Regions from separate parts of the Pseudomonas viciae genome, predicted to be linked through region 3. Evidence: predicted binding sites of a transcription regulator. Region 3 holds the regulator's gene; each other region holds the start of a gene.

Region 1 (9,841 bases), 2.0 Mb from region 3:
TTCCTTCGGATAGTCACCGTTGTTGGTCAGGGTATCGCTGAGGGCGAACGTCACGCTGCCTGCCTCGGTGACCAGTTCGGTCTGTACCGAGAAGTCGACCTTCTTGAACGCCTGCTCCTTCAACTCGCCCCGCAGCGTGATGGCGTACGGCGGTTTTTCGTCGATGTGCAACGTGACCTTATTGGCCGGGATGTTGGCAGCGCGACCATGCAGGGTCAGCAATTCACCGTTGTCGATGCCGGGGTGGCCGACCCATTCGTAGCCACAGCGGGTCACCAACTCATTGAAACCTTCCAGCCAGCCCAATCCGCCGCGACCATTGAGTTCAATGAACGCCGGATTGACCACTTCCTTGACTGGTGAGTCCCAGCCCATGCGCACATTCCCGACCGATGCCTGCAGCACATTCATGCCCCGGGTCGGAACCACTGAAAGCTTCATGGTGCCGTTGTCGATGTCGATAATGCTGACGCCTTCTTGCCGGCCGCCGTGCAGGGTGCGCATCGTCACGGAAAAGGGTTTGTCGGTTTTCACGCCGAGTTGCTGGCTGGTGATTTGCCAGGGCTGGGCAGCCTTATCGGTATCGAGCAGGACATAGTCCCAAGCCATGGCGTGGGAAGCAGCGCCCAAGGCGCTAAGGGCAACGAAGAGTTTGAGCGAATTCATGGACACGGCCTTTTCTTGGAGTTGTGCGGTTTTTATAGACTTGAAGAAACGTTTCAGCAAGCTTAAAAACGGCAACATCTCGGAAAAAACCACAAATTGGAGGGGAAAGCTTTGTGGGAGAAGGTTGATCGCGAAGGCGGTGGGTCAGTCAACGGTTGATGTTGGCAGTACCGCCGTCATCGCGAGCAAGCTCGGCTCCCACATGGGTCCCGGGTGTTCACAGATCCTGTGTTCACCACAAATCCTGTGGGAGCTCGGGGGGGATTGCTCGCGATGGCGCCGGCGAAAAAACTCAGCGGAACCGATCAACCTCTTGACGCAGGTCCTGGGCCAGTTTTTCCAGTTCCTTGGCGGTGACCGCCAGGTTCGAGACCACTTGACGCTGTTCGCTGTTGGCCATGGCGATGCTTTGCAGGTTGCTGCTAAGCAGGGTCGCGGTGCTGCTTTGTTCCTGGGTGGCAGTGGTAATGGCAGCGAACTGTTGGCCAGCGGAGCGGCTCTGCTCGTCGATGCGCGCCAGAGCCGAGGCTACGTTGGCGTTGCGCGACAGACCTTCCTGCATCAACAGCTTGCCCTGCTCCATGGTGCTGATGGCGTTGCCGGTTTCCTGCTGGATGCTGTTGATCATGCCGGAAATTTCGTCAGTGGCCTGACGAGTACGGGAAGCCAGGCTGCGAACTTCGTCAGCCACCACGGCGAAACCACGGCCCTGCTCACCGGCACGGGCAGCTTCGATGGCGGCATTCAAAGCCAGCAGGTTGGTCTGCTCGGCGATCGAGGTAATCACCCCGACAATGCCGCCAATCTCCTGGGAGCGCTGGCCGAGGGTGTTGATGACCGTGGCCGTGCTATTCAGCGCGCCGGCAATTTGCTCCAGGGACGACGACGCTTCATCCATCGACGTACGACCGATCCGGGTTTGCTGGGCGTTTTCCTGGGCCAGGCGCTCGGTGTTGCCCATGTTGTCGGCGATGTCCAGCGAGGTAGCGCTGAACTCTTCCACCGCGCCGGCCATGCTGGTGATTTCCCCGGACTGCTGCTCCATCCCTTCATAGGCCCCGTTGGACAACCCGGACAGGGCCTGTGCACGGCTGTTGACCTCTTGCGAAGCTTTTCGGATGTGCTCGACCATGGTCGACAGGGCCTGGCTCATCTGGTTGAAAGCGCGCGCCAGTTGGCCGATTTCGTCATGGCTCGAGACATTCAGACGCACGCTCAGATCGCCGGCACCCAACGCTTCAGCCTGACGCACCAAATCCCCCAACGGCGCCAGCTTGCTGCGTAGCAGCCACATTGCCGCGCCGACCGCCAGCAACATCGCCAACAGACTGCCAATGGCCAGTTGCGTTCCGACGCTCCAGGTCACGGCGCGAATTTCAGCTTTCGGCATGCTTGCCACTACCGCCCACGGCCCGCCTGTGAATGGCACGGCAACGCTGTAGAAATCTTCGGCGGTATCACTCCAGAACGCACCCTTACCCGGTTTTTTGACCAGACCGACGATGGTAGTGGCCGCTTGATCCAAGGCTTGCACACCTGCCGGCGGCACCAGCCATTTGTTTTGCTCGTCCAGCAAGGCCAACGAACCGGTCTGGCCGATACGGAAGCGCTTGAGATTCTCGAACTGCGCGTTCTGTGCATCGGTGTAATCAAATCCTACATACAACACGGCAATGACCTTACCGCTGCTGTCGCGTACGGGTGTGTACTGCGACATGTAGAAACGTCCAAAAAGCAACGCGCGACCGATATAGCTCTGCCCACTCATCACCGGGGCATAAGCCGGGCCGGCCCGGTCGAGCATGGTACCGATGGCACGCGTACCGTCCTGCTTGCTCAACGAAGTACTGATTCGGATGAAGTCATCACCGCTGCGCACGAATACCGTAGCCACTCCGGCGGTCGTTTGCTTGAACTCGTCAACTTCCTTGAAGTTGTTGTTCAGCACTTCGCTGCCCAGGTTCAGGCTCGGCGTCTGGACACCCGCCACCGTAACCGGCTGATCCGGGTGCACGCTCAGGCCAGCGCTGAAACGCTTTTCGAACAGACCGCTCAACCGCTGGGTGCTTTCACGCAAAGTATCGTGGAAGGTGTTGAGCTGGTCGGCCATCAGACGCGCTTCACTGGCCAGGTGTTCTTCACGGGTGGCAAGGTTGGCAGTGTCCAGCGAACGCAGGGCAAAGAGGGTACTGCCGGAGATCACGACCGCCAGTATCACAGCAAGGGCAAGGCCTAGCTGTGAGGCGATCCGGGCACGGGGTTGAGACATGACAGCTCCTGGCCGAGAGACCGGATCGTCCTGATCACGTCGCGCACTCGGCAATTTATTCGGGTGATGTGTAGGGAGTACTTTCTAATACGAAAGTACTACCTCAACACCTTCGGCGGCGAAATCGAATACTTGAGCGCCATGGAAGGATTAATGCCAAATAGCCATCACCAGCACTGCAACACTTCACCCAAGACGCTCTACAACAGGTAATTGCATGGCCTTCACTTCGCTCTGGAGAAAATCGCTGAGTCGACGCAAGCGTTCACCTCCGGGGCGGGTTTTCGGCCAGACGAGGTAATAGTGCTCGCCGCTGGCAACCGCGGTCGGCCACGGCAGGCTCAAGCGCCCCTGGGCGACGTCTTCGGCCACCATCAACAAATCGCCCATGGATACACCGTAACCACGGGCCGCCGCGATCATGCCCAGCTCAAGCGTATCGAACACCTGCCCGCCCTTGAGCGAGACCTTGTCGGACAGGCCCATGCGCTGAAGCCAGTTGCGCCAGTCACGGCGGTCCGGCGTGGGGTGCAGCAGTTCGGCGCTGGCCAAGCGCGCCACATCCCAGGGCTGGTCGTTCAACAGGTTCGGCGCGCCCACCGGGATCAACTCCTCGGGGAATAGCAGGCTGGCCTCCCAGTCTGCGGGAAAATGCCCATTGCCCAGCAATACCGCGCAATCGAAGGGTTCTGTGTTGAAGTCAACCGAGTCGACGTCCATCCAGGCGCTGGTCAGTTGCACCTCGTTGCCGGGCTGCAGATGTCGGAACCGACTCAAGCGTGCCAGCAGCCAGCGCATGGTCAGGGTCGACGGCGCTTTCATCCGCAGGATGCCATCTTCACCGTGCAAGGTATGACAGGCCCGCTCCAGCGCCATGAAACCTTCCCGCACCCCCGGCAGCAGCAACCGCGCCGCCTCGGTCAACTGAAGGTTGCGACCACTGCGCTGAAACAACCGACAGGCAAAGTGCTCTTCAAGGGTACGAATATGCCGGCTGACCGCACTTTGGGTAATCGACAGTTCTTCAGCCGCCCGGGTAAACGAGCTGTATCGCGCCGCCGCTTCGAATGCCCGCAGCGCATAAAGAGGAGGGAGACGACGAGACATCAGGAAAACTCCTATAGCGTTTGGCGAAACCCTACCAGAAAGTCTTTCAGCATGAGTTTTAATCATGCCAGCGATCTTTTTTATCCTTTTGTGCAAACCGCCACAAGCGCCGAGAATCACCGCTTTACAGCCTTGTTTGAACATGGAGAGTGATGATCATGCGGCATCCGGTGCGTACTGAACTCTGGGCCATCCTGCGGCTGGCGGGGCCGTTGATTGCCTCGCAGTTGGCGCACATGCTGATGGTGCTCACTGACACCGTGATGATGGCGCGCCTGAGCCCCGAGGCCCTGGCCGGCGGCGGGCTCGGGGCAGCCACTTACTCGTTCGTGTCGATTTTCTGCATCGGTGTGATCGCGGCGGTGGGTACCTTGGTGGCCATCCGTCAGGGCGCCGGCGATGTTGAAGGCGCCACCCGGCTGACCCAGGCCGGGTTGTGGCTGGCGTGGCTGATGGCGCTGGTGGCCGGCTTATTGTTGTGGAACCTCAAGCCGGTGTTGTTGCTGTTCGGCCAGACCGAAACCAACGTGCTTTCCGCCGGCCAGTTCCTGCTGGCGCTGCCGTTCGCCCTGCCCGGCTATTTGAGCTTCATGGCCCTGCGCGGCTTCACCAGCGCCATCGGCCGGGCCACGCCGGTCATGGTGATCAGCCTCGGCGGCACGGTGGCTAACTTCCTGCTCAATTACGCGCTCATCACCGGCCTGTTCGGCCTGCCGAAACTAGGCTTGATGGGGATTGGCCTGGTCACGGCCATCGTCGCCAACTGCATGGCCCTGGCGCTGGCCTGGCATATCCATCGGCATCCGGCCTACCGGGCTTATCCGCTGCTGAACGGACTGTCACGGCCCAATCGCCATTACCTCAAGGAGCTGTGGCGCCTGGGCCTGCCGATTGGCGGCACCTACGCGGTGGAAGTCGGGCTGTTCGCCTTCGCCGCGCTGTGCATCGGCACCATGGGCAGCACACCGCTGGCGGCACACCAGATCGCCCTGCAGATCGTCTCGGTGGCGTTCATGGTTCCGGCGGGGATGTCCTACGCCATCACCATGCGCATCGGCCAGCACTACGGTGCGGGGCAACTGCCGATGGCGCGACTGGCCGGGCGGGTCGGCATTGGCTTTGGCGCCGCCGTGATGCTGGCGTTCGCGATGGTGTTCTGGCTGCTGCCCAATCAGTTGATCGGCTTGTTCCTGGACCACAACGACCCAGCGTTCCGCCCGGTGATCGACCTGGCCGTGAGCCTGCTGGCCGTGGCGGCGTGGTTCGAGCTGTTCGACGGCGCACAAACCATCGCGATGGGCTGCATTCGCGGGCTCAAGGACGCCAAGACCACCTTCCTGGTGGGCCTGGGTTGCTATTGGTTGATCGGCGCACCGGCGGCGTGGTGGATGGCTTTTCACCTGGACTTGGGGCCGACGGGGGTCTGGTGGGGCCTGGCCCTGGGGCTGGCCTGCGCGGCGGTGAGCCTGACGCTGGCGTTTGAATGGAAGATGCGGCGGATGATCAGGGGTGAGGCTGGGCCGCGGCGTTTCAAGGTCGTCCAGACTGAATGAATACCCCTGTGGGAGCGGGCTTGCTCGCGAAGGCGGTGGATCAGCCAGAAATGTATCGACTGACCCACCGCCTTCGCGAGCAAGCCCGCTCCCACTAAGGGTTGCGTTAGCTCACAACTTCCCTCGCTGATTGATCGCCATCAAACGTCAGGTATTGCACCAGCTCAGGCAACGGCAAGGGCTTGCTGATCAAAAAACCCTGCACCTGATCGCACCCGAAGCCACGTAGCAAATCCAGCTGTTCCCGGGTTTCCACGCCTTCGGCCACCACTTCCAGGTTGAGGTTGTGCGCGAGGTTGATCATCGCATGCACCAGTTTGCGGTTCTCTTCGCGCTGCTCCATGCCGCCGACAAAGCTCTTGTCGATCTTGAGCAGCGCGATGGGCAGGCTGTTGAGGTGCACGAACGAGGAGAATCCGGTGCCGAAGTCGTCCAGGGAGAAGCGCACCCCCAAGCGACCCAAGGCATCCATGGTCTGTTTGACCAGTTCGCTGCGGCGCATGACGGCGGTTTCGGTGAGTTCGAATTCCAGCCACTGGGCCTCGACTCCCCGCTCGGCAATCAGCCGGCTCAGGGTCGGCAGTAGCTGGCTGTCCTGGAACTGCCGGAACGACAGGTTGACCGCCATGTGCAACGGCGCCAGCCCCCGCTCGCGCAGGGCCTGCATGTCGCGCAACGCCCGGGAAATCACCCAGTAGCCCAGCGGCACGATCAGGCCACTCTGTTCGGCCAGCGGCACGAACTCACTTGGCGGCAGCAGCCCGCGTTCGCCGTGACGCCAGCGCACCAGGGCTTCGAGGCCGACGATGTGGCCGCCATCGAGGTCCAGCCGGGGCTGGTAATGCAGCTCCAGTTCATCGCGACGCAGCGCCCGGCGCAGTTCGCTTTCCAGATCGGCGAGGCTACGGGCGTTACGGTTGATGCGCTCATTGAAGATATGGAAGGTGCAGCCTTGGGTGCTCTTGGCCTGCTGCATGGCGATATGCGCGTGCCACATCAGCGGGTCCGCGCCGGCCTGGGCACGGGCGTGAGCGATGCCCAGGCTGCAACCGATCAACAGGCTTTCGCCATCTACCCAATAAGGTTCGGCCATGGCTTCGGTGATGCGCTCAGCCATCCATTCGGCCCGCTGCGGGGCACGGCGGGTGTCGATGAGCAAGGCGAATTCATCGCTGCCCAACCGGGCCAGTTGATCGCCCGCCTCAAGTGACCCTTTGAGCCGCGATACCACCTGCAAAATCAAACGGTCACCGGCCTGGTGGCCGAGGGCATCGTTGGCGTGACGGAAGTTGTCCAGGTCCAGGTGACCGAGTGCCAGGCCGCGACCTTCGTTTTCAGCCAGGCGTGCCGCCAGCAAAGTCTGGAAACCCTGGCGATTGGCGATGCCAGTCAACGGATCCTGCTCAGCGAGGCGCTGCAGCGTGTTTTCCAGCACCCCGCGCTCACGCACATGGCGCAGGCAACGACGCAGGGTCGGCCCGTCGAGTACATCACGCACCAGCCAGTCGCTGACGCCATCGGGTGGCGTCGAGGGTTCATGCTCAAGCAGCAGGACTGTCGGCAAGCGGCAGCGGCCTGGCGCCGGTTGCAACGCCGCAATCGTCAGCAGTACCGCGTGACGGTTGTCTTCGAACAGGCTGCTGACCGAGTCCCAGCTCGGGGCGCTGATCAGCACGACCGACGGCCCCATGGGCGCCAGGCACTCGCGCAATATCGCTGACCACTCAGGCGTTTCGGCCAATAGCAGCAAACGCAAGGGTTCGACAGGCGTAGACAAGCTGACTCCCTAGACTCTGCAAGGTGGTTGGCGCCGGGCATTATGACCTTGCCGATCGGCAATGACCAATGCCAATGGTTCTCAAACACTTGCTTTTGGCGGTTTTTTACACGCGAAATCGCACGTTAGACGCATGTGCGCCCGACATCCTGCGCGAAAGTGGGAAAAGCGGCAAATGACAATGATGTGTTACGTCACAAGTCGGACAGAGCAGCACAATTCTCTGAGCCTGTTAAAATGCCGGCCCATTTCGCAAACGACCCTCTGACCCTGTCATGTCCCGACTCAATCCCCGGCAGCAAGAAGCCGTGAACTATGTCGGCGGCCCTCTTTTGGTGCTCGCCGGTGCAGGCTCCGGCAAGACCAGTGTGATCACCCGCAAAATTGCGCACCTGATCCAGAATTGCGGCATCCGTGCCCAGTACATCGTCGCCATGACCTTTACCAACAAGGCCGCTCGAGAAATGAAAGAGCGGGTCGGCGGCCTGCTGCGCGCCGGCGAAGGTCGTGGCCTGACGGTCTGCACCTTCCACAACCTGGGCCTGAATATCATCCGCAAGGAACACGCCCGGCTAGGCTACAAACCGGGCTTCTCGATTTTCGACGAGACCGATGTCAAGGCCTTGATGACCGACATCATGCAAAAGGAGTATTCGGGCGACGACGGCGTGGATGAGATCAAGAACATGATCGGCGCCTGGAAAAACGACCTGATCCTGCCGCCCGAAGCCCTGGAAAACGCCCGTAACCCCAAGGAACAGACCGCAGCCATCGTCTACACCCACTATCAGCGCACGCTCAAGGCGTTCAACGCGGTGGACTTCGACGACCTGATCCTGCTGCCGGTCAAGCTGTTCCAGGACAACGCCGACATCCTTGAAAAATGGCAGAACAAGGTCCGCTACCTGCTGGTGGACGAATACCAGGACACCAACGCCAGCCAGTACCTGCTGGTGAAGCTGCTGATCGGCAAACGCAACCAGTTCACCGTGGTGGGCGACGATGACCAGTCGATCTATGCCTGGCGTGGCGCGCGGCCGGAAAACCTGATGCTGCTCAAGGAAGACTATCCGTCGCTCAAAGTGGTGATGCTGGAGCAGAACTACCGCTCCACCAGCCGCATCCTGCGCTGCGCCAACGTGCTGATTTCCAACAACCCCCACGAGTTCGAAAAGCAACTGTGGAGCGAGATGGGCCACGGAGATGAGATCCGCGTGATCCGCTGCCGCAACGAAGACGCCGAAGCCGAACGCGTGGCCATGGAAATACTCAGCCTGCACCTGCGCACCGACCGGCCGTACAGCGACTTCGCGATCCTGTATCGCGGCAACTACCAGGCCAAGCTGATCGAGCTGAAATTGCAGCATCACCAGATCCCCTATCGCCTGTCGGGGGGCAACAGCTTTTTCGGACGCCAGGAAGTGAAGGACCTGATGGCCTACTTCCGCCTGATCGTGAACCCGGACGACGACAACGCGTTCCTGCGGGTGATCAACGTCCCGCGCCGGGAAATCGGCTCGACCACCCTGGAAAAACTCGGCAACTACGCCACCGAGCGCAAGATCTCGATGTACGCCGCGACCGACGAAATCGGCCTGGGCGAGCACCTGGACAGCCGCTTCACCGATCGCCTGGCGCGCTTCAAGCGCTTCATGGACAAGGTGCGCGAGCAGTGCGCCGGCGAAGATCCGATCTCGGCACTGCGCAGCATGGTCATGGACATCGACTACGAGAACTGGTTGCGCACCAACAGCTCCAGCGACAAGGCCGCCGATTACCGCATGGGCAACGTCTGGTTCCTGATCGAGGCGTTGAAAAACACCCTGGAAAAAGACGAAGACGGCGACATGACGGTCGAGGACGCCATCGGCAAACTCGTGCTGCGGGACATGCTGGAACGCCAGCAGGAAGAGGAAGACGGCGCCGAAGGCGTGCAGATGATGACGCTTCACGCCTCCAAGGGCCTGGAATTTCCTTACGTGTTCATCATGGGCATGGAAGAAGAAATCCTCCCGCACCGCTCCAGCATCGAGGCCGACACCATCGAAGAAGAACGGCGCCTGGCCTACGTTGGCATTACCCGCGCCCGTCAGACGCTGGCGTTCACCTTCGCCGCCAAGCGCAAGCAATACGGCGAAGTGATCGACTGCGCCCCGAGCCGCTTTCTCGATGAGCTGCCGCCGGACGACCTGGCCTGGGAAGGCAACGACGACACCCCGACCGAAGTCAAAGCCGTGCGCGGCAACAGTGCCCTGGCCGATATACGAGCGATGCTAAAGCGCTAGAATCGACTACTTTTTTCATCGACTTCAAGGCGCTGAAAGCGTCATTAGAGGAGGCTTCATGGAAGCCCTGCAGCAGAAAATTCGTGAACAAGGCATCGTGCTGTCCGACCAGGTCCTCAAGGTCGACGCGTTCCTGAACCACCAGATCGACCCGCAGTTGATGAAGTTGATCGGCGATGAATTT
Region 2 (9,841 bases), 1.9 Mb from region 3:
CAGCCGATGAGGCTCCAGGCCGCTTGCGTCAAGGGCCGTTTGCACCTGGTTGAGCAGAAAGCTGCTGCTGAACCACTTGGGCGAAACCGCGACGGACACGCTGACGGCGGTCGGCCAGGTAGCTGCTTCCTCACAGACGTTGATCAGCATCCAGGTCCCCAGTTCTTCCAACTGGCCTGACGCTTCGGCGACCGGTATGAAGTCGGACCCGCCCAGTTCACCTTTTTCGGGATGATGCCAGAAGGTCTGGGCTTCAAAGCCATGCAGTTGCTCGGCGCTCACGTTGAAGCGCGGTAGATAACGCAGCTCCAGCTGATCCTCCTGCATCGCATCACGTAGTTGTTGCTCGTATCGTCGACGGTCGCGGGCCACATTGCCCATGGCCTCGACATATACGCGCCAGGTATTACGACCAGCCGCCTTGGCCGCATACAAGGCAATATCAGCGTGGCGCAATAATTCATCGGCATGTTCGTCGCCGGGTTGCGACCAGACAACGCCGATGCTCACCCCCAGGTACAGGGTATTACCGTCCAGGTGCATGGGGCGTTGCATGCAATCGATCAAGCGCTCACAGAGTTGATCGAGATCGTGCGCATTGCCCGGGTCGGGCATGACGATGACAAACTCATCACCGCCCAGACGGGCCACCAGATCGGTGTCGCGCACGTTTTGCTGAAGGATATGGGCCACCTCCCTGAGCACCTTGTCCCCCACGGCATGCCCCAGGGAATCGTTGACCGGTTTGAACCGATCCATGTCCAGGTTCAACACCGCCAGCGAGGTACCGTCAGATCGATCCAGGTGCTTGCGCAGGCAATCGAACAGATGGTTTCGGTTGGCCAGGCCGGTCAGCGGGTCGTGCAGGGAAAGATGCTTGATCTGCGCCAGGGCCCGTAGCTCGTCGGTGATATCGGTGGCGGTGCCGCGAAATCCCAACGCGCCGGATTCGATGGCCCGCACCGACAGCTTGCAGGTGCGGATGCGCTGGTTGCGTGCGGTGTACTCGCATAACAGTGGGGCGGATGAGGCGCTGTCGGCGCCGCCGAGCAACCATTGAGCAATCGAAATCGAGCCACCGTGGGGGTGCAGCAGCCGGTAGAGGGGCTTGCCCAACCACTCGGTAGGGCTGAACCCGGTCACTTGTTCGAAGCGATCAGACAGGTAGGTCAGCGTCCCGTTCGAGTCGATCTCCCACAGCCAGTCAGAGGACACTTCGGCAATGTCTCTGAAGCGTTCTTCACTGCGTTCCAAGGCCTTGCGGTGAGCCAGTAAGCTGGTGTACTGGCGCTCCTGTGCGCGGAGCATGGCCAGGGCATGGCGTAACACGGCCAGCGCCAGAAAGGCCAAGACCAGTAATGCCAGGGCCAGCAAGGGCAGCAGGATCCTGCGCAGATCCTGACCCGGCGTCGATGGCCGCCATGCCAGGGCCTCTTGGGTCAAGTTGTCGAGCAGCACCTGGGCGGTATCACTGGGGCCCGGTGTTCTGGCGATATGGGCATCGGGCAGGGCAAAGTCCCGCGCCAGGCCTTGCAGGGCGGCGGAATCGAGGACTTTTACGAACAGCAGCAGGCTGGGCGGGCCGGGGATTTCGGCCACGCTATCGTCCGTGCCGGTGGTGATGGCGGAAGTGGCGACGAACGCGGGCATGCCGTCGTGATGCAACAGTTCGACGACAACTTCATCGCGGTTCTCCGATGCACTGGCTTTTTCCTCCAATGCGCGCAGGTTGCCGGTCAGCCATGTGTCGGCATCGACCTCATCCATCTTGCCATCGATCACCGAATAGACGGTTTTACCTGTCGGGGAAATGACAAACACCGCCTGGTAACCGTAGAGCGAGTAAACGCTGCTGCCGACATTTTCCTGGTCGTAGGCCCACTCTTTGTCCATTTCGACATGCAAATGCCGGTAAGCATCGCTCCACTTGGAATAATCGCTCAGGTCCCGCCCGATGCCCGTGCGGATACCATCAATGGCCCGCTGGGCAAAAAACAGGCTCTGTTCACGGGCGCGCTGGTCCTGGACCTGGGTGATGTTGAGCAACACGGCGATCGCCAATGCGGACATGACAAACAGCAGGAGCATGATGGCCGGGAAGGTACGACGGGTGAAGCTTCGGGTTGGCGAGCCCGGGGAAAGAACGATTGAGTCGTTGCCAGCATCTTCAGTCATAAATAAGTCATCAGCCAAAAGCGATTTCACCCGCACCTGTCCTTTATCGGCTGTAGGGCTGATTAACTTAGTGGTGGTCGTAATTGGTGCACAGGGGCGCGTTGACGTGCAGGTTTTTGGCGTTGTTGATGATGCGGCTATTTTGATTATTTATTGCTGAAAAGTTTTGATAATTCGTTTTTGCTATCATTTTCTTCGTATTTTAAGACATAGTTTGCAATCCTTGAGCAGCCGGCAATCTCTAGAATACGGTGTATTGGATCCAATCTGGTTCGCCTCTCGCGAATCGATCCAGTGGCTGTTGTCCTCAAGGAGACGAACGCATGATGCTCAGCGACCCTTCCCTCAAATACCGCCATTTCTCCACCGTGGACTTGCCTGACCGGCAATGGCCGTCCAAGGTCCAGCGCCAGGCACCGACCTGGTGCAGCGTCGACATGCGCGATGGCAACCAGGCGCTCATCGAGCCGATGAACGCCGAGCGCAAGCGGCGGTTCTTCGAGCTGTTGGTCAAGACCGGCTTCAAGGAGATTGAGGTGGGTTTCCCCGCCGCTTCGCAGACCGATTTCGACTATGTGCGTGAGTTGATCGAGGGCAACAAAATTCCACCGGACGTGACCATCCAGGTCATGACCCAGGCGCGTACGCATTTGATCGAGCGAACCTTCGAAGCGCTGAAGGGCGCCCCGCGTGCCATCGTTCATGTCTATAACGCCACCGCACCGGTGTTCCGTGATGTGGTGTTCGGGGTCGATAAAGCCGGTTGCATCAAGATTGCCACCGATGCAACGCGGGAAATCAAGGCGCTGATGCAGCAGTACCCGCAGACCGAGTGGACGTTCCAGTATTCGCCGGAAACCTTCTGTTTCACCGAGCTGGATTTCGGCCTGGAGATTTGTGAGGCCGTGGCCGCGCAATTCGAGCCCACCCCGCAGAACAAAATGATCCTCAATCTGCCGACCACCGTGGAGGTCTCCACCGCGAACGTGTTTGCCGATCAGATCGAATGGTTCTGCCGTCACTTCAGTCGTTTGGACAGCGTGATCATCAGCGTCCATCCGCACAACGACCGCGGCACCGGTGTCGCCACGGCCGAGCAGGCTTGCCTGGCGGGTGCCCAGCGGATCGAAGGAACGCTGTTTGGCAATGGCGAGCGTACCGGTAACGTCGATATCCTCACGCTGGCAATGAACCTCTATACCAGCGGGATTTCCCCACGGCTGGACTTTTCCGACATCGTGCATGTGCAGCGTGAAGTCGAGTACTGCAACCAGTTGCCGACCCACCCGCGGCATCCCTATGCCGGCGAGCTGGTATTCACGGCGTTTTCCGGTTCGCATCAGGACGCGATCAAGAAAGGCTTTGCCGCCCGCAACGCCCACCCCGACGGGTTCTGGGAAGTTCCTTACCTGCCCATCGACCCGGCAGACATGGGGCGCAGCTATGAGGCGGTCATCCGCGTCAACAGCCAGTCCGGCAAGGGCGGCGTGGCCTACCTGCTGGAGCAATACGGCATCGTCCTGCCGCGGCGCCTGCAAATGGAGTTCAGCGGCCTGGTCCAGCAAGTGGCTGACGATACAGGCCGGGAGATCACCAGCGAGATGATCCTGGAGTGTTTTACCGAACAGTACCTCACCGAAGGGATGCCTTACCGGCTCGGCAAACCGCAAGTGGTCAGCGAAGGTGACACGACCTACATCGATGCGCGGTTGGTCGGACCACAGGGCCCGGTGCACCTGGCCGGCGAGGGTAACGGCCCGTTGGCGGCCATGGTCGATGCGCTCGCCGCCTGCGGCATCAACCTGGATATTGCCGATTACCATGAGCATGCGACGCGTGACGGAGCTCAATCCGAAGCAATTGCCTACGTCGAGATCCGCTTGGGCAGCCAGTTCATCTTTGGCGCGGCGCGCGATGGCAGCTTCCTGTCGGCGTCCTTGAAGGCCTTGGTGAGCGCCGTCAACCGGGCGACCCGCAGCGGCTTGCTTGGCTCGCTGAAGACCTCAGCGTCGGCCCGGATACACCATTAAAATGCAAACCCTGTGGCAGCAAGCGCCCTCGCCACGGGGTATTTGCCTGGCGATCACTCCGCCAACAACACCGCCGCATCGAAACCCACCCGCAAGTTGCCCCAATGACGGCCGCCGAAGAAGAAGGGTACGTCGATCTCGGTCATGATTTCCCCGGTATCGCGCAGGTAGGTCTGGAGCAGGAAGCGCTGGACGTTGCCCGCTGCGCGCAGGCCGATCGGGTCGCCGAAGATCCGTTTGTTGCGGCATACCGGCAGGTCGACTGTGCGATCACCCGTGGGCGGCTTCGACACCCAGCTGTTGTTCACCGGGCAATAGCCCTTGGTATCGACGATAAACGACACCTTGCCACCCGGCGTGCTGCGGGTGAGCTTGTCGCATTCTTCCTGGCAGACCTGGGCAAAGCGTTCGGTATAGCCGGTCATGTATTGCTTGGGGTCGGTGCCGGGGATCAATTGGTAGTTCTGGTCGAACAGGTTGAGGCCTTCCTTTTGCAGCGCTTCCAGGCGTACCTGGAGGATGTCGCGGCACTGGCTGGCCCGGGTGATGGCGGCATCCAGCTTGCCGTGGCCGAGCACGAACCGACCCAACAGCGCCTGCACTTTTTCGGCAACACCGGAGAGGTCACGGGTCGCCGTCGCCGAATGCTGCATACGCTGGTCGATCAACTGGCTATCGGCATGGATCTGGGTCACCCGTTCGTTGATGCCCGTATTGCTGTCGGCGAACTGCTGGATATGCGTGGCAATGTCCGCCAGTTTGCCGTTGGTGGATTCGAAATCGCCGATCATGCTTTCGAAATGACCGGAGGCGCGCTCCACCACTTTCTGAGTTTCCCGGGCGCTGTGGCTGATCTGGGTGGTCTGCTCGTGGGTGGAGCCGACCTCTTCAAGCATGGCGTCGATGTTGCGCGAGATATCGTCCGTTGCCCGGCTGACATTCTGCGCCAATGTGCGCACTTCATCGGCCACTACGGCGAAGCCCCGGCCACTTTCACCAGCCCGGGCGGCTTCGATGGCAGCGTTGAGGGCCAGCAGGTTGGTCTGGGCAGAGATTTGCTGGATCAACCCGACAATGGATTTGATGCTTGAAGAGCGCTGGTTCAAGGCGCCCACCAGCGTCGCGAATTCATTGAGGCTGCTGGAGATTTCACTGATGTTGCCAGTCACTTCCAGAAGCTCGGCGTAGGAGTCGCGGGCCATGCTCAGGTTCTGGGCGGTGGTGCTGGAGATGCCCTGGGTCTGGCGCGAGACTTCTTCAATGCGGCCCACGGCGGTGTTGCTCTGGTCCATCACTTCCTTGGCGAAGCGGGCCTGGTGGGTAGCGCTGTCACTGGAATCGCTGATGTTCTTCAGCGAACGCGCCGATTCGACGGCGATGTGCACGGTCAGGGCCTGGACGTTGCTGATGATCTCCCGCTGCTTGGCCAGGAAACGATTGCAGGTGCCGGCCAGCGTCCGAATCTCGTCGTGGGTCACCAGCGGCAGGTCCTTGGACAAGTCGCCTTCGCCGTTGGCGATCTCTTCCAGGGCCTTGGTCATGGCGGTGACGGGGCGCACGATGAGGTGGCGCAAGTACCAGACCATGAAGCTGATCATGCACAGCGACAGAAACGCACCGAAGAGCAGGGCATGGGTGAGGCTGTCGAGCCGACCCTCGATCTGCCCCAGCATTGCGCCGTCCAACTGCGCGTTGCGCAATTGCAGCAGGATATCGGCGCGTGCGCTGAGGGTCACCCAGTACAGCAGGCCACTGACCAACACCAGCAGGAAAAGGCTCGACAGCTTTTTGGTGAGCGTATCGAAAAATTGCATTTCGATAGACTCGTACAAGGCCTTTAACGTCTGCATGCCGCTGCTCCTGGGCAAAGAAATCTCTCAATGGAATACATTCGACCGCGAGTGGCAAAGCTTTAGGGGGATAGGGCGATTTGATATCACTTTACGTGATTTGGCGTAGCCCAGCGCAGCACGGACCCGTGGGAGCGGGCTTGCTCGCGAAGGCGGTAGCACATTCAACACTGATGCAACTGACCCATCGCATTCGAGCAAGCCCGCTCCCACAGGGGTTTGATGATGGTCAGTAATGAATAGAAAAGATTTACTGGGAATCGTTCTCAAAGTATATTCGCTCTCATTAACATCCCCCCCTATGAGTGCAGCGTCTTGAATCGTTCCACCCCCCTCGCTAATCGCAACGTCTTCATCAAGTGTGTATTGCCAACCTTGTCTTGCTGCTTCATCGCAAGTCCGGTGTGGGCACAGGACACCCTTGAACTGCCGGCTACGGACATCCAGGGCAGTCGCATCACTCAGGACGAGGGCTACACGGCATCGCAAGCCAGCACGGCGAGCAAAAGCGATGTACCGATCAAGGAAGAGGCGCAATCGATCAACGTGGTGACCCAGCAGACCCTGGACGACTATCAGGTGCGTTCGCTGGCCGACGCAATGAAGTTCGTCAGCGGCGTCAGCCAGGGCAATACCTTGGGCGGCTCGCGGGACTCGTTGGTCAAGCGTGGTTTTGGCACCAACGACGACGGCTCGATCCTGCGTGATGGCGTGCGTTCGAACCTGGGGCACAACTTCAGCGCCACCACCGAACGGGTCGAAGTGCTCAAGGGCCCGGCCTCGATGCTGTACGGCGCGCTGGAGCCTGGGGGCCTGGTCAACGTCATCAGCAAGAAACCCGAGTACACCCAGAGCACCACGCTGAGCGGCTCGGCCTACAGCGAGGGCGGCGGCACCATGGCCCTGGACACCACTGGGCCGTTGGGCGATACCGGCCTGGCTTATCGTTTGATTGCCGAGCGTGGGCACGAGGACTACTGGCGCAACTACGGCGTCAACGAGAGCACGCTGGTGGCGCCGTCCTTGGCTTGGACGGGGGAGCGGGCTTCGTTGAACCTCAGTTACGAGTACAACGAATATTCCAATCCATTCGATCGCGGAACGGTGTTCAGGAATGGGCATCCGGAGGATATCGACTATGACAAGCGTCTGGATGAGCCGTGGGCCAAGAGCGTGGGAATTCGCGAGACGGCCACGGCGCGGTTTGAGTATGAACTGAGCGAGGATTGGAAAACGCGGGTCACCTATGGCTGGAACAATGACCGGTATAGCCTTTCAATCGCGCAGCCGCGGATGACAAGCGGCGGTGTTTTCCAGCGTGCTGCCAACGGCGCGCACTACGACGATGAAACCCGCTACGCCAGCTGGGATTTCATCGGCAAGCAGGAGCTATTCGGTCAACGTCATGACCTGTTGATCGGCGTGGATAACCAGGTATCCGATCAGTTCCGTGGCAAGACCTACCGTGGGGCCTATCAAGCGGGTTTCGACATCACAGCACCGGTGTACGGTGGTCTGGAAGAACCCAGCGTCATCAGTCCAGGCCAAAGCAACTTGAGCAACAAACTGACTTCCAGCTCGGTGTACCTGAAAGACAACTGGCACCTGGATGATCGCTGGATCCTGGTCTTTGGGGGGCGCTACCAGCATTACGACCAATTCAGCAAGCAGGGGCTGATCACGAGCGTGCCGGTTCGTGACGACAATGGTGATGCTTTTGTTCCGTTCCTGGGACTGGTCTATAAAGCCACCGAGACCCTGTCTCTGTATGGCAACTACAGTCGCTCTTTCAAGCCCAACGATACCGTCGACGACAATCTCAGCACTTTTAAACCGGAGGAAGGACGCAGTTACGAAGTCGGCGCCAAGTACGATCCATTGCCGGGGCTGAATATCAATCTGGCACTGTTCGACATCGTGAAAAAGAACGTTGTGACGTCCTCCACTGTCAATGGTGTGACCCTGTCGGAGGCTGCCGGCAAAGTCGGCTCCCAAGGCCTGGAACTCGACATCACCGGTCGTTTGGCTGAGCGTTGGGACTTGATCGGCACCTACGCCTATACCCATACAGAAATACTTGATGATCCCAAGGACGAAGGCCATCGCCTCGCCGATGCACCCAAGCACACCGCCAGCCTATACCTGAGCCACCACCTGAACGTGCCAGCCGAATTCGGTGTCTGGCACGCCGGCGCCGGTGCGCGGTATGTCGGCGAGCGCGCCGCTAACAAGGCCAACGACTTCTGGCTCAGCAGCTACACCGTCGCCGACGCGTTCCTGCGCTGGGAATCTCCAGTGCTGGGGCACAAAACCTCGTTGCAGTTGAACGTGGACAACCTGTTCGACAAGCAGTACTACCCGTCGTCCACCGGCAGCGAACAGCAAGTCAATGTCGGTGAACCGCGTACCGCCCGCCTGAGTGCCAGCGTGACGTTCTGATCCCTCCTGAAAACAAAATGCCCGGACCTTGAAGTCCGGGCATTTTTTTGGGGATCACCTTCAGATTTCGGCCGCCATCGCGAGCAAGCTCGCTCCCACTATCAGGTCTCAAGGGCTGCGGATCAGCGAAACGCCGGCACCACCTGCTGGATAAACAACTCCAGAGACTTCTTCTTCTCGGCATGGGACAAGCTGTTGTCGCACCAGAAGCTGAACTCATCCACCCCCAATTCCTGGTAGTACTTGATCCGCTCGATGATTTCCTGCGGTGTGCCAATCATGGTGTTCTTGCGGATGTTTTCCAGTTGGAACTCCGGACGCTCGGCGAATTTTTCTTCGGGGCTTGGCGCGAGGAAACCGTTGACCGGCACTTGCTTGTTGCCGAACCAGGCATCGAAGGTGCGATAGAACTTGGAGATTGCCTGGGCACCGACTTTCCAGCCCTCGGGATCGTCCACGGCATGCACGTGGGTGTGGCGCAGCACCATCAATTGCGGGCGCGGTACGTCAGGGTTGTTGTCCAGGGCGGCCTGGAACTTGTTCTTCAGGTCCAGGACTTCTTCATCGCCCTTCATCAACGGCGTGACCATCACATTGCAGCCATTGGCGACGGCGAAGTTGTGGGAGTCCGGGTCGCGGGCGGCGATCCACATCGGCGGGTAGGGTTTGCGGATCGGCTTGGGCACGCTGGTGGAGGTGGGGAACTTCCAGATTTCGCCGTCATGGGCGTAGTCGCCTTGCCACAGGGCGCGCACCACCGGGACCATTTCCCGCAGGGCCTGGCCGCCGGAGGACGCTGGCATGCCGCCAGCCATGCGGTCGAACTCCACCTGATAGGCGCCACGGGCCAGACCGACTTCCATGCGGCCGTTACTGATCACGTCCAGCAGCGCGCATTCGCCGGCCACCCGCAGCGGATGCCAGAACGGCGCGATGATGGTGCCGGCGCCGAGGTGGATGGTGGTGGTCTTGCCCGCCAGGTACGCCAGCAGCGGCATCGGGCTGGGCGAGATGGTGTATTCCATGGCGTGGTGTTCGCCGATCCACACGGTGCTGAAGCCGCCGGCCTCGGCCAGCAGGGTCAGCTCGCTCAGGTTCTCGAACAACTGGCGATGGCTGACGCTTTCGTCCCAACGCTCCATGTGTACAAACAGGGAAAATTTCATGGCGCTTTCTCTTGTCGTTGACGATCGGTTCAGGCGAGGACGGGCAGGGCGCCCATCTTGCCGTGGCAATAAACCAGCGGCCCCGGTGTGTGTTGCGGCACGATCAGATTCTTCACGGCACCGACCATGATGGCGTGGTCGCCGCCTTCGTATTCACGCCACAGTTCGCATTCGATGATGG
Region 3 (9,841 bases):
TTGCGCGCAGTCAGGCTCCAGTTCACCACACGATCGATACCGCCAGCCAAGTCGACACGAGGAGGGAACAGAATCCAGATCAGCACCTGCATGGCACGCTTGAAAGCGCTCATGGGCGACTGCAACAGCGCGGCGCCAACAGTGCCGCCGATCACGATCAACGCTGCCGGGCCGTTGGCCAGGGCCCCAAGATGACCACCTTCCAGGTAATTGCCGCCAATAATGGCGACGAACGCCATGACAATGCCGATCAGGCTAAGCACATCCATTACAGGCACGCCTCGACCAGGTGTCTACCGATGTCATCCAACCCGTACACCGCGTCGGCGAGATCTGCTTTGACGATGGCCATCGGCATGCCGTAGATCACGCAACTGGCTTCATCCTGGGCCCAGATCGCACTGCCGCCCTGCTTGAGCAGGCGTGCGCCTTCGCGACCGTCGGCGCCCATGCCGGTGAGCACCACCGCCAGAACTTTGTCACCGTAGGACTTGGCGGCGGAACCGAAGGTGATGTCCACGCACGGTTTGTAGTTCAAACGTTCGTCGCCCGGCAGGATTTTCACCGCGCCGCGGCCATCGACCATCATCTGCTTGCCACCCGGGGCCAACAACGCCAGGCCCGGACGCAGGATGTCACCATCCTCGGCTTCCTTGACGCTGATGTTGCACAGTTTGTCCAATCGCTCGGCGAAGGCCTTGGTGAAGGCTGCGGGCATGTGCTGGATCAGCACGATAGGAGCCGGGAAATTGGCCGGCAACTGGGTCAGGACCCGTTGCAGCGCCACCGGCCCACCGGTGGACGTACCGATCGCGACCAGTTTGTAGGCTTTGCGCTTGGGTGCCGGCGACGACGCACTGACTGGAGCCGGACGTGCAGGCGTAGGTGCCGGTGCACTGCGCACCGGTGCCGGATTGAAACTGCCCGCCGAAGTCGGGGCTGGCGCAGGGCTTGGCGCAACCACAGGCGCTGGCGCGCTGTAGGCCCCAAGACGTCGGTTGCTGCGAGAAATGCTGTGGACCTTTTCGCACAGCAACTGCCGAACCTTGTCGGGGTTGCGCGAAATGTCTTCGAAATTTTTCGGCAGGAAATCCACCGCCCCGGCGTCCAGCGCATCGAGGGTCACCCGGGCGCCTTCATGGGTCAGGGAGGAGAACATCAATACGGGAGTCGGGCAGCGCTGCATGATATGCCGCACGGCTGTGATGCCATCCATCATCGGCATCTCGTAGTCCATGGTGATCACGTCTGGCTTGAGTGCCAGCGCCTGATCGATCGCCTCTTTGCCGTTGGTCGCCGTACCGACGACTTGAATACTCGTATCCGCCGAAAGAATTTCCGAGACGCGGCGGCGGAAAAACCCCGAATCGTCCACCACCAGGACTTTAACTACCATAAACACTCCGTTAGACGAGGCGCGGCACTGGGCCACGCCCCTCCAGAATCAAATACGCCGGGCGGCGTAACGCTTGAGCATGCTTGGCACATCGAGAATCAATGCGATGCGACCGTCGCCGGTGATGGTGGCGCCGGACATGCCCGGGGTGCCCTGGAGCATCTTGCCCAATGGCTTGATGACCACTTCTTCCTGGCCCACCAACTGATCGACGACAAAGCCGATCCGCTGGGTGCCCACCGATAGGATCACCACGTGGCCTTCGCCCTGCTCCACATGAGCCGCGGAGCTGACCAGCCAGCGCTTGAGGTAGAACAGCGGCAGTGCCTTGTCCCGTACGATCACCACTTCCTGGCCGTCCACCACGTTGGTACGCGACAGGTCGAGGTGGAAGATCTCGTTGACGTTGACCAGCGGGAAGGCAAATGCCTGGTTGCCCAGCATGACCATCAGGGTCGGCATGATCGCCAGGGTCAGCGGGACCTTGATGACGATCTTCGAGCCCTGGCCCTTGGTCGAGTAGATGTTGATCGAACCGTTGAGCTGGGAAATCTTGGTTTTCACCACGTCCATGCCCACGCCACGGCCCGACACATCGGAAATCTCGGTCTTGGTCGAGAAGCCCGGGGCGAAGATCAGGTTGTAGCACTCGGTGTCGCTCAGGCGGTCGGCGGCGTCCTTGTCCATCACTCCGCGTTTCACCGCGATGGAACGCAACACGTTCGGGTCCATGCCTTTGCCGTCGTCGGAGATCGACAACAGGATGTGGTCACCCTCCTGCTCGGCGGCCAGCACGACCTTGCCGCTACGGACCTTGCCCGACTCTTCACGCTCTTGCGGCGATTCGATGCCGTGGTCGACGGCGTTGCGCACCAAGTGGACCAGCGGGTCGGCCAGCGCCTCGACAAGGTTTTTGTCGAGGTCGGTCTCTTCACCCACCAACTCCAGGTTGATTTCTTTCTTGAGCTGGCGAGCCAGGTCACGAACCAGGCGCGGGAAGCGCCCGAAGACTTTCTTGATCGGCTGCATCCGGGTCTTCATGACCGCGGTCTGCAAGTCGGCCGTGACCACGTCGAGGTTCGACACGGCCTTGGACATGGCTTCGTCCTGGCTGTTGAGGCCCAGGCGCACCAGACGGTTACGCACCAGCACCAGTTCGCCGACCATGTTCATGATCTCGTCCAGGCGTGCGGTGTCGACCCGAACGGTGGTCTCGGCTTCGCTCGCCGGTTTTTCCGCTGGAGCAGCCGCCGGGGCACGGGCGGCTGCCGGGGCAGCTGCCGCAGCAGGCTTGGGCGTCTCGGCCTTCGGTTCTGGTGCCTTGGCAGCGGGTTTTGGCGCAGCCTTGGCCGCCGGCGCTACAGTGGCGGTAGTCCCAGCAGCAGGGGCGGCCGTGGCCTTCCCGACTTCACTGAACTTGCCTTTGCCATGCAGTTCGTCGAGCAACGATTCGAATTCGTGATCACTGATCAGGTCACTGCCCGCCGCGGCGGCGGCAGGCTTGGCTGGCGCCGGTGCCGAAGCAATGGCCGAGTCCAGCGCGTCAACGGCAAACGTGCCCTTGCCATGCAACTGATCGAGCAAGGCTTCGAATTCGTCGTCGGTGATATCGGAGCTGTCGCCCGCCGCTTTCGGGGCGGCCGCGGCTGGCGCAGGCACAACCGCATCGGGCGCGAACTGGCCTTTGCCATGAAGCTGGTCGAGCAACGATTCGAACTCGTCGTCAGTGATTTCATCGCTGGCAGCGGCAGTCGACTCGCTGCTTGGTGCCGCAGGGGGGGCGGGAACTGCCGGGGCTGCGGCTTCAGCCTTGACGGCGTTCAGCGAGTCCAGCAATTGTTCAAATTCGTTATCGGTGATGTCGCCCGATTCCTCGGCGACCGGTTCTTCAGCGACCGCCTCGACAACCGGCGCGGCTTCGTCAGCCGATTGTGGCTCGGCCAGGCGTGCCAGCGCGGCGAGCAACTCAGGGGTGGCAGCGGTGATCGGCGAGCGCTCGCGCACTTCACTGAACATGCCGTTGACCGCATCCAGCGCTTCGAGCACCACGTCCATCAGTTCCGAATCAACGCGGCGTTCACCCTTGCGCAGGATGTCGAACACGTTTTCGGCAATGTGGCAGCACTCCACCAACTCATTGAGCTGGAGGAAGCCGGCGCCTCCTTTTACAGTGTGGAAACCGCGAAAAATTGCATTGAGCAAGTCCGCATCATCTGGTCGGCTTTCCAGCTCGACCAGCTGTTCAGACAGTTGCTCTAGAATCTCGCCGGCCTCAACCAGGAAATCCTGAAGGATCTCTTCATCGGCGCCGAAGCTCATTAATGGCTGCTCCTAAAACAGGGCTAAAACTCAGAATCCAAGGCTGGACAGCAAATCGTCCACATCGTCCTGACCGGACATAACGTCTTCTCTTTTATCGGCATGAATCTGCGGACCTTCACCCTGCGAGAGATGTTTTTGTGGATCTTTTTCAGCAAGTATCGCTTCACGGTCGTGTTCGATGCCTGCAAAGCGGTCGACCTGGCTGGCCATCAACACCAGTTTGAGCAGATTGCTTTCAACTTCGGTGACCAATTGGGTCACGCGCTTGATCACTTGGCCGGTCAAGTCCTGATAGTCCTGAGCCAGCAGAATGTCGTTGAGGTTGCTTGCCACGGCGCGGGTCTCGGTGCCGCTGCGCGTCAGGAAACCGTCGACCCGGCGGGCCAGTTCCCGAAACTCTTCAGCGCCGACTTCGCGACGCATGAACCGGCCCCAATCGGTGCTCAAGGCCTGGGCTTCTTCGCTCAGGCCATTGACCAGCGGCGTTGCGCTCTCCACCAAGTCCATGGTGCGGTTGGCTGCGGCCTCGGTCAGCTTGACCACATAACCCAGACGCTCGGTAGCGTCGGTGATCTGCGAGACTTCCTCGGCCTGCGGCATGTGCGGGTCGATCTGGAAATTGACAATTGCGCTGTGCAATTCACGCGTGAGCTTGCCCACTTCCTGATACAGACCTCGGTCACGGGTCTGGTTGAGCTCATGGATCATTTGAACCGCATCGCCAAAGCGGCCTTTTTCAAGGCTGTCGACCAGTTCGCGGGCATGTTTTTTCAGGGTCGATTCGAAGTCGCCCATTGAAGATTCGTTGTCCATAGCTCCCCCGTGGCGCCGTTAACCGATGCGTTCGAAGATTTTTTCGATCTTCTCTTTCAACGCCTGGGCCGTGAAGGGTTTGACCACATAGCCGTTCACACCGGCTTGGGCCGCTTCGATGATCTGCTCGCGCTTGGCTTCGGCAGTCACCATCAGCACCGGAAGGTGCTTGAGTTTTTCGTCGGCGCGTACATGGCGCAGCAAGTCGATACCGGTCATGCCGGGCATGTTCCAGTCAGTCACCAGAAAGTCGATGCTCCCGCTGTTGAGGACCGGAATGGCAGTAGTGCCATCGTCAGCCTCGACCGTGTTGGTGAACCCAAGGTCACGCAACAGGTTTTTTATGATCCGCCGCATCGTTGAGAAGTCATCAACGATGAGGATTTTCATGTTCTTGTCCAATTCGACCTCCAAGCAGTCTTAAACGCGCCCAGCACCTGAACGCGCCATTTCAATCAATCCGGCACAACACTCGACAACGGCCTGGAGCACCACGGTTGGAGACTGGCGCAGCGCATGCCAGACCAGCTCGTTCGCAATGCTCCCACACAGCTGTCAGCGCGCTCGCCACTCCCCCAAACGCCCCCGCAAACGGGCCGCGCACTGGCTGTGTAACTGGCTGACCCGCGATTCGCTGACCCCCAGGACCTCACCGATTTCCTTGAGGTTCAGCTCTTCGTCGTAGTACAGCGCCAAGACCAGTCGCTCACGCTCCGGCAAATTGGCAATCGCATCCGCCAGCGCGCTCTGGAAACGCTCATCTTCCAGGTCACGCGATGGCTCCATGTGAGCACTCGCGCCGTCCTCGTGCAGCCCTTCGTGTTCGCCGTCCTGCAGCAGGTCGTCGAAACTGAACAGGCGGCTGCCCAAGGTGTCGTTCAAAATCCCGTAATAATCATCGAGACTCAATTGGAGTTCGGCCGCAACCTCGTGATCTTTAGCGTCTCGCCCGGTTTTAGCTTCAATAGCGCGGATCGCGTCACTGACCATGCGGGTGTTGCGATGCACCGAACGCGGTGCCCAATCGCCCTTGCGGACCTCATCGAGCATCGCCCCACGAATGCGAATACCGGCATACGTTTCGAAACTGGCGCCTTTGCTCGCGTCGTATTTGTTCGACACTTCGAGCAGGCCGATCATGCCTGCCTGGATCAAGTCCTCAACCTGGACACTGGCCGGCAACCGCGCCAGCAAGTGGTAGGCGATACGCTTGACCAGTGGCGCGTAACGCTCGATCAGTTCGTATTGGGCGTCCCGTGCCGATTTTTTATAGAGATGGTTGTAACCGCTGGCTGTCATAGCACGGGCCCTGCTGTTTGTTGCACGAGACGCTCGACGAAAAACTCCAGGTGCCCGCGAGGGTTGGCCGGCAGTGGCCAGGTATCAACCTTCTGGGCGATAGCCTTGAACGCCAGCGCACATTTGGAACGGGGAAAGGCTTCATAAACCGCACGTTGCTTCTGGACAGCCTTGCGTACGCTTTCGTCGTAGGGCACAGCGCCGACGTATTGTAGGGCGACGTCCAGGAAACGATCCGTGACCTTTGTCAACTTGGCGAACAGGTTGCGACCTTCCTGCGGGCTCTGGGCCATGTTGGCCAGGACACGGAAGCGGTTCATGCCGTAGTCACGGTTCAATAACTTGATCAGGGCATAGGCGTCGGTGATGGACGTCGGTTCGTCGCAGACCACCAGGAGCACTTCCTGGGCAGCGCGGACGAAACTGACCACCGAGTCACCGATACCGGCAGCGGTGTCGATCACCAGCACATCGAGGTTATCACCGATGTCGCTGAAGGCCTGGATCAGGCCCGCGTGCTGGGCCGGGGTCAGGTGAACCATGCTCTGGGTGCCGGAGGCAGCCGGCACGATACGAATCCCGCCGGGCCCCTGCAGCAGCACGTCGCGCAGTTCGCAGCGGCCTTCAATCACGTCCGCCAGCGTGCGTTTGGGCGTGAGCCCCAGCAGCACATCGACGTTCGCCAGGCCCAGGTCGGCGTCCAGCAGCATGACCCGTCGGCCAAGCTCTGCCAGAGCCAGGGACAAGTTCACTGACACGTTAGTCTTCCCGACGCCACCTTTGCCGCCGGTCACCGCGATCACCTGTACGGGATGCATGCTGCCCATGTTCGTTCTTTACCTTGTCTTACTTAGACGGAGGCCACATTACTGGCTGCGCGTTCCCATTCGGAACAATGCATGGCAGACCATCGATGTAGGTACAAAAAATATTCATGATTACCTCAGCCGACCTGCTTGGTCGGGCTGTGGTAGATATCAGCGAACATATCAGCCATGGCTTCTTCGCTGGGTTCTTCCTGCATTTGCACACTCACGGCACGACTGACCAGTTGATGACGGCGCGGCAGATGCAAATCATCCGGGATCCGCGGTCCGTCGGTCAGGTAGGCCACCGGTAATTCATGACCGATCGCCAGGCTCAGCACCTCGCCCAGGCTTGCCGTTTCGTCCAGCTTAGTCAGGATGCAGCCGGCCAGCCCGCAGCGTTTGTAGCTGTGGTACGCGGCGGTTAGAACCTGCTTTTGGCTAGTGGTTGCCAACACGAGATAATTTTTTGACTTGATACCGCGCCCGGCCAGGCTTTCGAGCTGCATGCGCAGGGCCGGATCGCTGGCTTGCAGGCCGGCGGTGTCGATCAGCACGACGCGTTTGCGCAGCAGCGGTTCCAGCGCCTGGACCAGGGACTGGCCCGGATCCACATGGGTCACCGACACATTGAGGATCCGGCCCAGGGTCTTGAGTTGTTCCTGGGCGCCGATGCGGAAACTGTCCATGCTCACCAGGGCGATGCTCTGGGCGCCGTACTTGAGTACATAACGGGCGGCGAGCTTGGCCAGGGTGGTGGTCTTGCCCATGCCGGCAGGGCCGACCATCGCAATCACCCCGCCCTCTTCCAGCGGCTCGACTTCCGGCGTGACGATCATCCGCGCCAAGTGTGCCAGCAACATGCGCCAGGCCTGGCGAGGCTCTTCGATACCGTTGATCAGCGCCAGCAGGTCACGGGACAACGGGCCGGACAAGCCGATGCGTTGCAGGCGACGCCAGAGGTTGGCCTGGGCCGGACGGCTGCCTTGCAGCTGGTTCCAGGCCAGGGAGCCGAGCTGAACCTCCATCAGTTCACGCAGGCTGTTGAGTTCAAAGCGCATCGAGTCCAGGGCACGCGGGTCAACACCCCTGGCTGGCGCGGCCTGCGCCGGGGCCGGGGCCGGACGACGCGGCTCGGCCTGGGCCTGCTCGACCAGCGGCTCGGCCGCGGTCAACGGCAGGCCGGCGGTGAGCGGCTGACCGGCGAACAATTGACGATTGCTGCCTGCGACACCTTCGCCTTCGCTACTGCGCAGGCTCAATTCGGCCTGGGCGCTGGCGATGCGCGACTGAGTCTTACGCAGCTCATCCTCGAGTTCCATGTTCGGAACGCGTGGGGCCAGCGCCGACAACTTGTAATCCAGGGCAGCCGTTAACTCGACACCGCCAGCGATCCGGCGATTGCCAATGATGGCTGCTTCAGCGCCCAGCTCGTCACGAACCAGCTTCATGGCCTGACGCATATCGGCGGCGAAAAAACGCTTCACTTGCATAAACCACTACCTCAGCCGTTGGGCCCTACTGTCGCAACGATGGTCACTTGCTTGTTGTCCGGTATTTCCTGGTACGCCAGCACATGCAGCCCCGGGACCGCGAGGCGACCGAATCGCGAGAGCATCGCGCGAATCGGACCGGCCACCAGCAGGATCACTGGTTGGCCTTGCATCTCCTGCCGCTGGGCTGCATCAATCAACGAACGCTGCAGCTTCTCGGCCATGCTTGGCTCCAGCAGAACGCCCTCTTCCGAGCCTTGTCCTGCCTTCTGCAGACTATTGAGCAATATCTGTTCCAACCTTGGCTCCAGAGTGATCACAGGCAGCTCAGACTCAGTGCCTACAATGCTTTGGACGATTGCGCGGGATACGCCGACCCGAACCGCAGCCACCAAGGCGGCGGTATCTTGACTCTTGGATGCGTTGTTGGCGATAGCCTCGGCAATACTGCGAATGTCACGCACGGGCACCTGTTCGGCCAACAGCGCCTGCAACACCTTGAGCAACTGCGACAACGAAACCACGCCCGGCACCAGCTCTTCAGCCAGCTTCGGCGAGCCTTTAGCCAGTACTTGCAGGAGTTGCTGGACTTCTTCGTGACCGATCAGCTCACTGGAGTGCTTGTACAGAATCTGATTCAAGTGGGTCGCCACCACAGTGCTGGCGTCCACCACGGTGTAACCGAGGGACTGGGCCTGGGCCCGCTGGCTGATTTCAATCCACACCGCTTCCAGACCAAAAGCCGGATCCTTGGCGGTGATGCCGTTGAGGGTGCCGTAGACCTGGCCGGGGTTGATCGCCAACTCGCGGTCCGGATAGATCTCGGCTTCGGCCAGGATCACGCCCATCAGCGTCAGGCGGTAGGCGCTAGGCGCCAGGTCGAGGTTGTCGCGAATATGCACGGTGGGCATCAGGAAGCCCAAGTCCTGGGACAACTTCTTGCGCACGCCCTTGATCCGCGCCAGCAACTGCCCCCCCTGGTTGCGATCGACCAATGGAATCAGGCGGTAACCGACTTCCAGGCCGATCATATCGATCGGCGTCACGTCATCCCAGCCCAGCTCCTTGGTCTCCATGGCTCGGGCCGGCGACGGCAGCAACTCCTGCTGGCGCTTGACCTCTTGCAAGGCCTGGACCTTCTGCACGTTCTGCTTCTTCCAGAACAGGTAGGCGCCACCCGCGGCAACCGCCGCCATGCTCAGGAAGGAAAAGTGCGGCATGCCGGGCACCAGGCCCATGACGGCCATCAGTCCGGCCGCAACCGCCAAAGCCTTGGGCGTGGCGAACATTTGCCGACCGATCTGCTTGCCCATATCTTCGGACCCCGAAGCACGGGTCACCATGATCGCGGCCGCTGTAGATAACAACAGTGATGGCAATTGCGCCACCAAACCGTCACCGATGGTCAGCAAGGCGTAAACCTTGCCAGCGTCGCCGAACGTCATGCCGTGCTGGAAGATACCGACAGCCATGCCACCGATCAGGTTGATGAACAGAATCAACAGGCCGGCGATGGCGTCACCGCGCACGAATTTGCTCGCACCATCCATGGAGCCATAGAACTCAGCTTCCTGGGCCACTTCCAGACGACGGGCCTTGGCCTGGTTCTGGTCGATCAGCCCGGCGTTGAGGTCGGCGTCGATTGCCATTTGCTTGCCGGGCATCGCATCGAGGGTGAAACGCGCGCTCACCTCGGAAATCCGCCCGGCACC

Evidence for each region. The regulator FliA, encoded in region 3, starts transcription of late flagellar genes. The targets are predictions, from matches to a motif close to CTAAAGTTTNNNNNNNNNNNGCCGNTAA.
Region 1: EPZ47_RS28845 (methyl-accepting chemotaxis protein) is a predicted target of FliA. The motif match lies at 3,045-3,072, and genes of this name have one in related genera.
Region 2: EPZ47_RS16170 (methyl-accepting chemotaxis protein) is a predicted target of FliA. The motif match lies at 6,094-6,121, and genes of this name have one in related genera.

What each region holds. Positions count from the first base shown of each region.
Region 1 is NZ_CP035088.1:6,442,803-6,452,643, forward strand. Features, by position in the region: gene EPZ47_RS28840 (aldose 1-epimerase family protein) at 1-666, opposite strand, end outside; gene EPZ47_RS28845 (methyl-accepting chemotaxis protein) at 959-2,935, opposite strand; gene EPZ47_RS28850 (LysR substrate-binding domain-containing protein) at 3,122-4,042, opposite strand; gene EPZ47_RS28855 (NorM family multidrug efflux MATE transporter) at 4,195-5,595, shown strand; gene EPZ47_RS28860 (putative bifunctional diguanylate cyclase/phosphodiesterase) at 5,702-7,372, opposite strand; gene rep (DNA helicase Rep) at 7,648-9,657, shown strand; gene EPZ47_RS28870 (xanthine phosphoribosyltransferase) at 9,716-9,841, shown strand, end outside.
Region 2 is NZ_CP035088.1:3,638,167-3,648,007, reverse strand. Features, by position in the region: gene EPZ47_RS16180 (bifunctional diguanylate cyclase/phosphodiesterase) at 1-2,175, opposite strand, end outside; gene leuA (2-isopropylmalate synthase) at 2,499-4,205, shown strand; gene EPZ47_RS16170 (methyl-accepting chemotaxis protein) at 4,259-6,055, opposite strand; gene EPZ47_RS16165 (TonB-dependent siderophore receptor) at 6,371-8,494, shown strand; gene EPZ47_RS16160 (LLM class flavin-dependent oxidoreductase) at 8,617-9,660, opposite strand; gene EPZ47_RS16155 (flavin reductase family protein) at 9,690-9,841, opposite strand, start outside.
Region 3 is NZ_CP035088.1:1,764,120-1,773,960, reverse strand. Features, by position in the region: gene EPZ47_RS08135 (flagellar motor protein) at 1-269, opposite strand, end outside; gene EPZ47_RS08130 (protein-glutamate methylesterase/protein-glutamine glutaminase) at 269-1,396, opposite strand; gene EPZ47_RS08125 (chemotaxis protein CheA) at 1,445-3,715, opposite strand; gene EPZ47_RS08120 (protein phosphatase CheZ) at 3,746-4,531, opposite strand; gene EPZ47_RS08115 (chemotaxis response regulator CheY) at 4,550-4,921, opposite strand; gene fliA (RNA polymerase sigma factor FliA) at 5,087-5,830, opposite strand; gene fleN (flagellar synthesis regulator FleN) at 5,827-6,657, opposite strand; gene flhF (flagellar biosynthesis GTPase FlhF) at 6,774-8,129, opposite strand; gene flhA (flagellar biosynthesis protein FlhA) at 8,141-9,841, opposite strand, start outside.